Regions from separate parts of the Rahnella sp. EDr1-12 genome, predicted to be linked through region 3. Evidence: predicted binding sites of a transcription regulator. Region 3 holds the regulator's gene; each other region holds the start of a gene.

Region 1 (3,280 bases), on a different contig from region 3:
ACGCGTTCTTAGACCTGGCGAACGCGTTCGCGAATTCACAGGACCAACAACTGCGCGCCGAAGGCAAGCAGGCCGTCGCAGAGGGCGCAACGGCCATTCAGCTGACGCTTATCTTCTCCGTCATCGCCGTTCTGCTGGCGATGATCATGGGCTATTTCCTCACCCGTTCCATTACCCGCCCGCTGGGCACGGCGGTGCAGGTGGCGGAAAGTGTCGCCGCCGGGGATCTGACCACGGACATTCGCGTGACCTCCACCGATGAAACCGGCCAGCTGATGCAGGGGCTGAAAAATATGAATGAAAACCTGCTCAGGATCGTCACCGAAGTGCGTTCGGGTACGCAGGCTATCAGCAGTGCGTCCAGTCAGATTGCGGCGGGTAACCTGGACCTCTCTTCCCGCACCGAACAGCAGGCCAGCTCGCTGGAAGAAACTGCATCGGCCATGGAAGAAATGACCGCTACCGTGAAACAGAACGCCGACAACGCGCGTCAGGCGAATCAGCTTGCCGCACAGGCGTCGCGTGTTGCCGTCGAAGGCGGGGAAGTGGTCGGGCAGGTGGTCAGCACGATGGAAGGCATTAACGTTTCCTCACGCAAGATTGTCGATATCATTTCTGTGATTGACGGCATCGCTTTCCAGACCAACATTCTGGCGCTGAACGCCGCGGTAGAAGCCGCCCGCGCGGGTGAGCAGGGGCGTGGATTTGCGGTGGTGGCCTCAGAAGTTCGCAACCTCGCGCAGCGCTCTGCCTCTGCGGCAAAAGAGATCAAAGTGCTGATCGACGATTCTGTGTCTAAAGTCGATAACGGCACGCAACTGGTGGCGAAAGCCGGTGCCACCATGGCGGAAGTGGTGTCCAGCGTGAAGAACGTGACGGATATCGTCGGTGAAATCTCCATCGCCAGCCATGAGCAAAGCACGGGGATCGAAGAGATCAATAAAGCCATCACCCAAATGGACGAAGTGACGCAGCAGAACGCCGCGTTAGTGCAGGAAGCCTCGTCGGCGGCGTATTCCCTGAACGAGCAGGCCGAGCGTCTGGCGGAGTCCATCAGCATCTTTAAAGTCAGCGCGGCGGGAGTGAACACCCCGGAGCGTCAGGCGCCGCCGTTGAAAAGACCGGCGCTGCTGGCTCACCGCATGAATTCTCCGCTGGACAAAGGTGATGAAGGTTCCTGGGAGACGTTTTAATTCCGGGTTGATCGTCTCTTTCCGATAAACCTCTGACGCCAGCCCACGGGCGTCAGAGGTTGCTCAGCCTCTGTTTCTTATCCCGATAGCCGCTTTTTCTCCCGCTGAAAACCTCTTTCTTTGATCCCGCCGTATAATGCGTGCCATTAAAAATACGCATCAAAAATTTAAATGTATGATGTCAGCGTTACCTATTGTTGATATACTGTACATAATTACAGTATAAGGAGTGAAATCATGGCTGTTGAAACAAAATTTGTGGTAGTCAGAAAAGGTGAAGAAAAAATGACATTTGCCAATAAGAAAGAAGCAGACGCCTACGACAAAATGCTCGACATGGCAGATACTTTTACTGACTGGCTGTTACAGAGCAACATTGAAATCGACGAAGCGCTGGCGGAAAGCATCGCCATGCACCTCGCCGAGCAGAAAGACGCTGTTCAGCACATCCTGCGCACCAGCAAACTGCCTGAAACGGAAAGTGCCCCGGCGAACGTCGCAGCTCAATCAGACGTGACGGAAGAGGCTGATGCACAAGACACGCATACCGAAGACGTGCAAATGGAAGAACAGCCGGAAGAAGCGGTAAAAACCAAAAAGGTACGCGCCGTCAAAGCGGCTTGATGACCTGATAATAACGCCCTGATCGCGGTTTCCCGCTGTCAGGGCGTTTTTGCGTGGGCAGGCGGGCGACGCGCACTGACACCGGGATCGGATCAGGAACACATCTCTATACAGAAACCATAATTGTCCGCGTTATGTAACGCGTATTGCGGATCTTTATCGCGTAAGTTTTTTGCCTCGTGGGCATATTTCTCGGCAGAGTAGTTGCCCGTTTTCCGGTTAGTGCCAATCACCAGATGAGAAAGCTCGTGCGCCAAGGCAATAATCTGCACGCCGTTGTTATTCCGGTTTTTCATCAGATATTTCACCCGGTCATTGGTCTGTGCGGTACAGAATTTCCTGGTTAAATAAATGGCGGGAACACGTAAAGGATCATCGAGACGCCGGGAATAAGTATACGCAATCGCGGTGGGAATATTGGCAAGGGGATCAAAAGCAATCGTTAATGGCTTGGTTGAATTAACGAAGTTTTGTAATAACGTCAGCCTGGCCAGAAGTTCCGGTGACGACTCCATGTGCTTTCCAAACCAGCTTTGCCGCGCCCAGCGCGCTCTGGCGGTATCCTGAGTGCAATATTGCAGGCCTGCCACCACCGCATTCCATGCCTGCATAATCACTTCCCGCGGGGCGATATGTTCAATGACATCGTGGGTAATATGAGGAGTCATAAAAACCTTAATTATGTGAAGCGATCCCGCCTCGTTATCTGAATGGACGAGTAGCATACCTTTTTATTCAGGCCGTTTTTAGCCGGGCGTCGTTAATTCGTTATTCCGGAGGGTGTTATTTCGGAATGATATTTTTCAGGTTGGCGGAAACAATCCAATAAATATTTATGCCATCAATTATTTTTAATTCATATATTCTAATTTCGAATGTATTTTTTCATTATTACGGGCGCGGCATCACGGCAATGCTTTTTCGCGCTCACCCGGGCTCTCCGGGTAAGCCCACGAAAATCCTCATAAAAAACAAGCATAACATCGCCCTGCGGGGGTAAACTGTCTGCGTTCATGAACTGACTTCATGAGTGCCACTTTCTGCCGCCATGCTTTTTAAGGAATACGCCATGCTAAAAGAAAACTTCAATGAGCTTCAGGTCTTTCTGGTTGTTGCCAGAGAGAGAAGTTTTACCAAAGCAGCGGGTAAACTGGGCGTCTCGCAGTCAGCGTTAAGCCATGCGATTAAAGGGCTGGAAGAGCGGTTAAACCTTCGTCTTCTCACCCGTACCACCCGCAGCGTCGCCCCGACGGAAGCGGGGGAGAGCATTATTGCCTGTCTCGAGCCACGCCTTGCCGATCTTGAGCAGGAACTTGACACCCTTCTTCAGAGCAACCGCGCCCCGTCCGGTAATATCAGGATTTCTGCGGGTGAACATGCCGCCCAAACTCTGCTGTGGCCAAAGCTAAAACCGTTTTTGTGGGAATACCCGGAAATTAATGTCGAACTGGTGGTTGATAACG
Region 2 (3,280 bases), on a different contig from region 3:
GACCTGCGGATTTTCATCACTGACGGCGCTGAATGCAGGCATAAAAGTATTACCGGCAGTGGATGCGGCAGACTGCCCGGCTTGCGCCAGACCGGTTGCCAGCGCTGCCGTGGCAGCCACACTCGCAGCGTGAGCGCTGTCAGGTGTTGGCGAACTGAAGTCAAACGGCGAACGGGTGTTGTGTTCCGCCGCGGTCTGCCAGTTACCCATACGTGGCCCGTCATCTTCATTGTGTTCAGGTTGCACCGGTGACGGCGATTGCTGAACAGGCTGAGGATGGCGCGGCACCGGTGTTTCTTCCGGAATTTCGAAGCTGTATAACGGCGGCGCGGCAGGTTCATGGGCAGCAGGAGGTGGTGCAATATTCGCGACCGGCGGCTCTGCGGCATAACGACTGACGGCCTCAGGTGCAACGGGCGACGTTTCAGCCACCGGCACGGCATCAGCCATTGCGGGCTGAGGGGCAGATTCATTCACTGACGGGGCCGAGAACAGCACGTCTTCTTCATCTGCAGGCGCGGCTGCCACAGGTGATGCGGCTGCCGCTGTCGCTGCGGCAGTTGCCGGAGCAGCATGCGCTACCGGTTTTGCATCGCCCTCTTCTTCCAGCAACGGATCATCGTGTTCGTCGTCATAATACTCATCGTCGTCACGGCGTGAACGGTTGGTCACAATGTTAGTGACACCGAGCACTGCACCACCAATTTTCTCAGCGATGGTCAGCCATGACCAGCCGGTAAACAGCGTCAGTCCGGCAGCCCAGACACACAGCAGAACCAGCGTGGCACCGACATTGTTAAAGTAGGGTGTCATCGCCGTGCTCAGCAAACTGCCGATCACTCCGCCTGAGGCGAAATAATAGAGGTCATCGATGTTGACTGAGGCCAGACCGCAAGACGTGACAATAAGCGCCAGCGTCCCAATGAGACGCAGCGACCAGGCAAAATAGTCGATGAAATCCTGATTATCGCGCTGACGGAAAGCCGCCCAGCACAAACACAGGATAATAGGGGGGATCGCGTAACCAAATACGCCAAAGATGAAGAACAGCGTATCCGCCATCCACGCGCCAACGCCGCCACCCCAGTTATGAATAGGCCCATGCCAGGCGGTTTGCGACCAGCTTGGATCTGAGGGGTTAAAACTCACCAGTGCTGCTATCAAATACGCAGCAAATATCGCCACCACAACCAGCAACGCCTCCACAATACGGCGGCCATTGCTCAGTCTTTTGAGGGTAACGTCTTTATCTTCTGTATATTCCTGGCTCAAGAAAGGCTCTCCAGGTTCCTGTGAACTGAGAAAAAGCAACAGCGCCGAGAGTTGACCCCGGCGCCATAGCTGTATAGATACACAGGAGTGTAGCTAAAGTTACAAGGTTTTGCACCTGACAATTACCGGGTCTTGATGACCAGGCGATTCGTCTGTTTCACTTCTTCCATTACCACATAGGTACGGGTGTCATTAACACCCGGCAGACGAAGTAATGTCTCACCTAACAGCTTACGGTAAGCAGACATATCCGGTACGCGGGTTTTCAACAGATAGTCGAAATCCCCTGAAACCAAATGACACTCCTGAATATCTTCGAGTTTTTGTACTGCCGCATTGAACTGCTCAAACACATCCGGCGCACCGCGGTTGAGGGTTATCTCAACAAAAACCAGCAGCGATGCATCAAGATAATGTGGGTTAAGCAGTGCGGTATAACCATTAATGAAGCCCTGACGTTCCAGACGACGAACGCGCTCCAGACATGGCGTTGGAGATAATCCCACACGTTTGGAAAGCTCGACGTTTGAAATCCGGCCATCCTTTTGAAGTTCGTTGAGGATGTTACGGTCAATACGGTCGAGATCTTTTCCCGGACGTTTTTTGTTGTCTACCATTATTATTGTCTCTCTGCTGTCCTTCCCTGCACCTGCCTACCCCAGCCAACTTCAATGTCTAAGGGTTGTCCCAAGCGAAGACCCGATTATTAAGGTTTACGCATCCAAAAGCCGTGTTTATCCCCTGTCATAAGGAACACGGCCAAAACCGGACACTCAAAAGAAATAACTCTGTGGAATTAATAGATTGGAAACAACCAATCTGATTCACCAAACCCTGAGGCAACACAAAAACCCAAAAGCAACACCAGAACGGGTCGGGTAGCAGCCATTTGGATAAATTCAAGTCACTGACAGGCAGTTAATTTCTTCTTACCCTGATGTTTTCGCAAATGCACAGCGGATTGTCAAAGTAAAAGAAGCAAAATCAGAAGAACGTGCCAGATTGAAAAGCCACCGCCCCCTTTTTAGCTATCTTTTCTCTTTGAACAATAACAATTCCGTTCACACGTTATTTCAGCCATATCCCTACAAATTACCGTGATATGTGGCTATTTTAGCGTGTTATAGACAACGTCCAGACTATCCCGACACTCAGACATGCTGGTTTTTTATGCTTACCATCAATCAGTTACCTGAAACATGGTGAAGCGCGAAATCCTTTTTACGCCGGTTGCGCAGTAAAAACTATCAGACAAATCGCTAACAACATCTGAGTTTGCTTTTTTTAACACGCAGTTTTCCCTACAATCGCTTATCGCTAGTCACCATCGCGGAGTTAGATTGCCCATGAGTACGGTTAAACACAGTAAATTATTGATTTTAGGTTCTGGCCCGGCAGGTTATACCGCCGCGGTTTACGCAGCGCGCGCCAACCTCAATCCTGTTTTGATTACCGGCGTGGAAAAAGGCGGTCAGCTGACCACAACCACCGAAGTGGAAAACTGGCCGGGAGATCCCGAAGGTCTGACCGGTCCGGCATTGATGGATCGCATGCATGAGCACGCCACTAAATTCAACACCGAGATCATTTTCGACCATATCAATAAGGTGGATCTGCAAAATCGTCCGTTCCGTCTGACGGGCGACAGCGGCGAATACACCTGTGATGCGTTGATCATCGCCACCGGCGCCTCTGCCCGTTACATTGGTTTGCCATCCGAAGAAGCGTTTAAAGGCCGTGGCGTCTCAGCCTGTGCCACCTGCGATGGTTTCTTCTACCGCAATCAGAAAGTGGCCGTGGTGGGCGGCGGGAATACCGCTGTGGAAGAAGCGCTTTATCTGGCTAACATCGCCTCAGAAGTCCATTTAATTCACCGCCGCGACAGTTTCCGTGCTGAAAAAATTCTGGTTGATCGCCTGAATGACAAAGTCGCCAGCGGCAACATTGTTCTGCACACCCACAAAACGCTGGACGAAGTGGTTGGCGATCAGATGGGCGTGACTGGCGC
Region 3 (3,280 bases):
TCGACTGAATAACCGCGGCTGAACAGTTCGCCCAGATATTCGCGGAAAACGGTCGAATACAGTTTGTTGCCTTTAAAGGTACGGCGAATGAAGAACGCGCCCAGACGGCGGAAAATCGGGCCGGCTGGCCAGAAATTCAGGTTGATACCGGCAGCAATGTGCGGTGGCACCAGCCCCTGGTGATAAAGCACGTAAGACAACAGCAGGTAATCCATGTGGCTGCGGTGGCAGGGCACATACACGATTTCCTGTCCGTCTTGCGCTAACTGGCGTACGCGCTCGGCATTGTTGACGTTGATGCCCTTATACAGGCGGTTCCACGTCCAGCTCAGCACGCGGTCAGAAAGGCGCACGGCTTCATAAGAGAAGTTTGCGGCAATTTCCTCCATCAGTGCGATAGCGTTTTGCTGGGCTTTTTCATGAGAAATTTTCTTGCTGCGCGCTTCGTCTTCAATCGCTTTTTCGATGGCTTTAGAGGCCAGCAGCTTATTGAACAAATCCTGACGGGCAGGAAGACGAGGACCGACGGCCGCCAGACGCAGACGGGAGAAGTGCATACGCGCTACGCGGGCCAGTTTCTGCGCGATGGTTTTATCCGTCCCGTGCTCGGTCGCCATGTAGCGCAACGAAACGGTATTGGAGAAACGGACAAAACTGTCGCGGCCCAGCCACAATACGGCGAAGAATTTCTGGATCCCGTTCAGCACGCGCAGATGCGGCGTGTCCTGACCTTCACGGCCTGGTGCCCGACCGAACATCACCGACACCGGCAACATCTGAATGTCTAATTCCGGGTTATTGCGGTGCAGGTCCAGATAGTCATGGAACAGCTTTACGGATTCCTGCTTCGGCGTGTAATACGAGAACACGCGCGGGCCTTCCGCGATAAACACGTGGCTTGGCAGCAGCGTTCCGTCGATATCCAGCGGGATCAGGGGATCGGGCAAATTCTGGGCGAGACACTGCGCACGCAGGGTCAGCAAATCTGCTTTGGAGTTATAAGGTAATACGTACAGGATCGGGCGCGTCGGGTCTAAGTGCAACTCGGTAACCGGATCTGTAGGTATGACTTTGCTCTTTACCAGCATCGAAAGCGGTAAATTCAATAATGTGTAATAAAGTCTACGCCAACCTGACATAAAAACGTGAAGCCTCTTGTTAGCCATTTCGCCGCAAGGATACCAGAAAGCTCAAATGAGATCTGTGGTGATGAGATACCATTAAACCGCTAAAATGCATCAAACACCCGAAGGACAACCCCTCAAGGATCAGTAACAGAATGGCGAACCAAGTCACTGGATTTACCCGAATTTATAAAGCAGCCGGTTACTCATGGAAAGGGCTGAAAGCGGCATGGCAGAATGAAGCTGCCTTTCGTCAGGAAGCCAGCGCTGCTATCCCGTTAATTTTTCTCTCTTTCTGGTTCGATGTCAGCAGCATTGAACGCATCTTACTCATAGGCTCAGTGGTGCTGGTTTGCGTGGTCGAACTGCTCAACAGCGCCGTGGAATGTGCGATTGACCGCATCGGACCTGAGTTCCACGTTCTTTCTGGCCGTGCAAAAGATATTGGCTCGGCTGCCGTACTGCTCACCATCATATTGGCGATTTTTGTCTGGGTCAGCATCTTTTGGCCGCGATGGTTCTGATTTGGAATCTGTCTTCCAGTAATCGTGCTTATGCACTGTTTTTATTCAATCTTAGGTTTTCATTGCCCGTTTAGCTGTATATACTCACAGCTAGACTGTATAAACAACCAGGGGGCGGAATGAAAGCTTTAACGACCAGACAACAAGAGGTCTATGACCTGATTCGCGATCATATCTCCACCACGGGTATGCCACCAACCCGCGCGGAGATTGCCGCTCGTCTTGGGTTCCGTTCCCCGAATGCTGCGGAAGAACATCTGAAAGCGCTGGCACGTAAAGGCGTGATCGAGATTGTTTCCGGCGCGTCACGCGGTATTCGTCTGCTGATGGAAGAAGAAGAAGGTTTACCGCTGATCGGCCGCGTTGCCGCCGGTGAACCTCTGCTCGCTCAGCAACATATCGAAGGGCATTATCAGGTTGATCCGGCGATGTTTAAGCCGAGCGCCGATTTCCTGCTGCGTGTCAGCGGTATGTCGATGCGTGATATCGGTATCCTCGACGGCGATTTACTGGCTGTTCATAAAACGCAGGACGTGCGTAATGGTCAGGTTGTCGTAGCCCGTATTGATGATGAAGTCACCGTGAAACGCCTGAAAAAACAGGGCAGCGTGGTGCAGTTATTGCCGGAAAACAGCGAGTTCCAGCCTATCGTGGTGGATTTACGTGAGCAGAATTTCAGTATTGAAGGGTTGGCCGTAGGCGTTATTCGCAACGGCGACTGGATTTAACCTTCGTACTTCGGGCTATCTCTGTGTTGGCTGCCTTCGCGAACCCTGGTCACATACTTGTGTATGCCCCCGACGTTCGTTCAGTTGCCGCCTTGATGTAACTCGAATGACTGGGTCAAATTGTTGATCCAAAGGGTCATGTTTTTGATTTGCGGGTCGTGAGCCGCCTCTGACATACCGCTAAGCTTTAACGTTTCATCTCGTCGCCCCTCTCGGGGCGATGTCATTTACAGGCATATCCCGAACCTCCGGCATGAGATTCTCTATGCAACAACATTCCCTTCTTCAAAAGCTAAAACACACCTTTTTGAGCCCGACCGATAAAGCCCTCTGGATGCTCGCGCTACCGATGATTTTTTCCAATATCACCGTGCCGTTGCTGGGGTTAGTGGATACGGCAGTGATCGGTCATCTCGACAGCCCCGACTATCTTGGCGGCGTTGCGGTCGGTTCGATGATCACCACCTTCCTGTTTATGATGCTGCTCTTTCTGCGCATGAGTACCACCGGTATGACCGCTCAGGCGCTCGGAGCGCAAGACAACCTGTTGCTGGCCCGCGCGTTCGTACAACCCTTTCTTCTGGCCGTGCTCGCCGGTGTGGTGATCTTGCTTTTCCGCCACCCTCTGATGGAAGGCGCTTTTCACATCGTCGGCGGGAGCCAGTCTGTGCTTGAACAGGCGCGGCTTTTTCTGGAGATCCGCTGGTACAGCGCCCCTGCGTCTCTGGCAAATCTGGTGATTTTGGGCTGGCTGCTTGGTATCCAGTACGTGCGCGGGCCGGTAATGCTGCTGATTGCCGGTAATCTGCTGAACATCGTGTTGGATCTTTGGCTGGTGATAGGGCTTGGCTGGAATGTCCGTGGTGCCGCCACGGCCACGGCCTGCTCAGAATATTTTACGCTG

The links. Region 3 encodes LexA, which represses DNA repair genes until DNA is damaged. Its sites were predicted from a motif close to TNCTGTATGTACATACAGNA; they were not measured.
Region 1: the regulator LexA is predicted to act here: its motif matches at 1,397-1,416, upstream of ACO0U8_RS14885 (YebG family protein).
Region 2: the regulator LexA is predicted to act here: its motif matches at 1,340-1,359, upstream of ACO0U8_RS11170 (DNA translocase FtsK 4TM domain-containing protein).

The regions. Positions count from the first base shown of each region.
Region 1 covers NZ_JBLZNY010000003.1:219,377-222,656, reverse strand. The annotation lists gene ACO0U8_RS14890 (methyl-accepting chemotaxis protein) at 1-1,193, shown strand, start outside; gene ACO0U8_RS14885 (YebG family protein) at 1,431-1,817, shown strand; gene ACO0U8_RS14880 (M35 family metallo-endopeptidase) at 1,910-2,542, opposite strand; gene ACO0U8_RS14875 (LysR family transcriptional regulator) at 2,887-3,280, shown strand, end outside.
Region 2 covers NZ_JBLZNY010000002.1:372,527-375,806, forward strand. The annotation lists gene ACO0U8_RS11170 (DNA translocase FtsK 4TM domain-containing protein) at 1-1,272, opposite strand, end outside; gene lrp (leucine-responsive transcriptional regulator Lrp) at 1,395-1,889, opposite strand; gene trxB (thioredoxin-disulfide reductase) at 2,619-3,280, shown strand, end outside.
Region 3 covers NZ_JBLZNY010000001.1:2,030,740-2,034,019, reverse strand. The annotation lists gene plsB (glycerol-3-phosphate 1-O-acyltransferase PlsB) at 1-1,139, opposite strand, end outside; gene ACO0U8_RS09340 (diacylglycerol kinase) at 1,280-1,648, shown strand; gene lexA (transcriptional repressor LexA) at 1,768-2,376, shown strand; gene dinF (MATE family efflux transporter DinF) at 2,642-3,280, shown strand, end outside.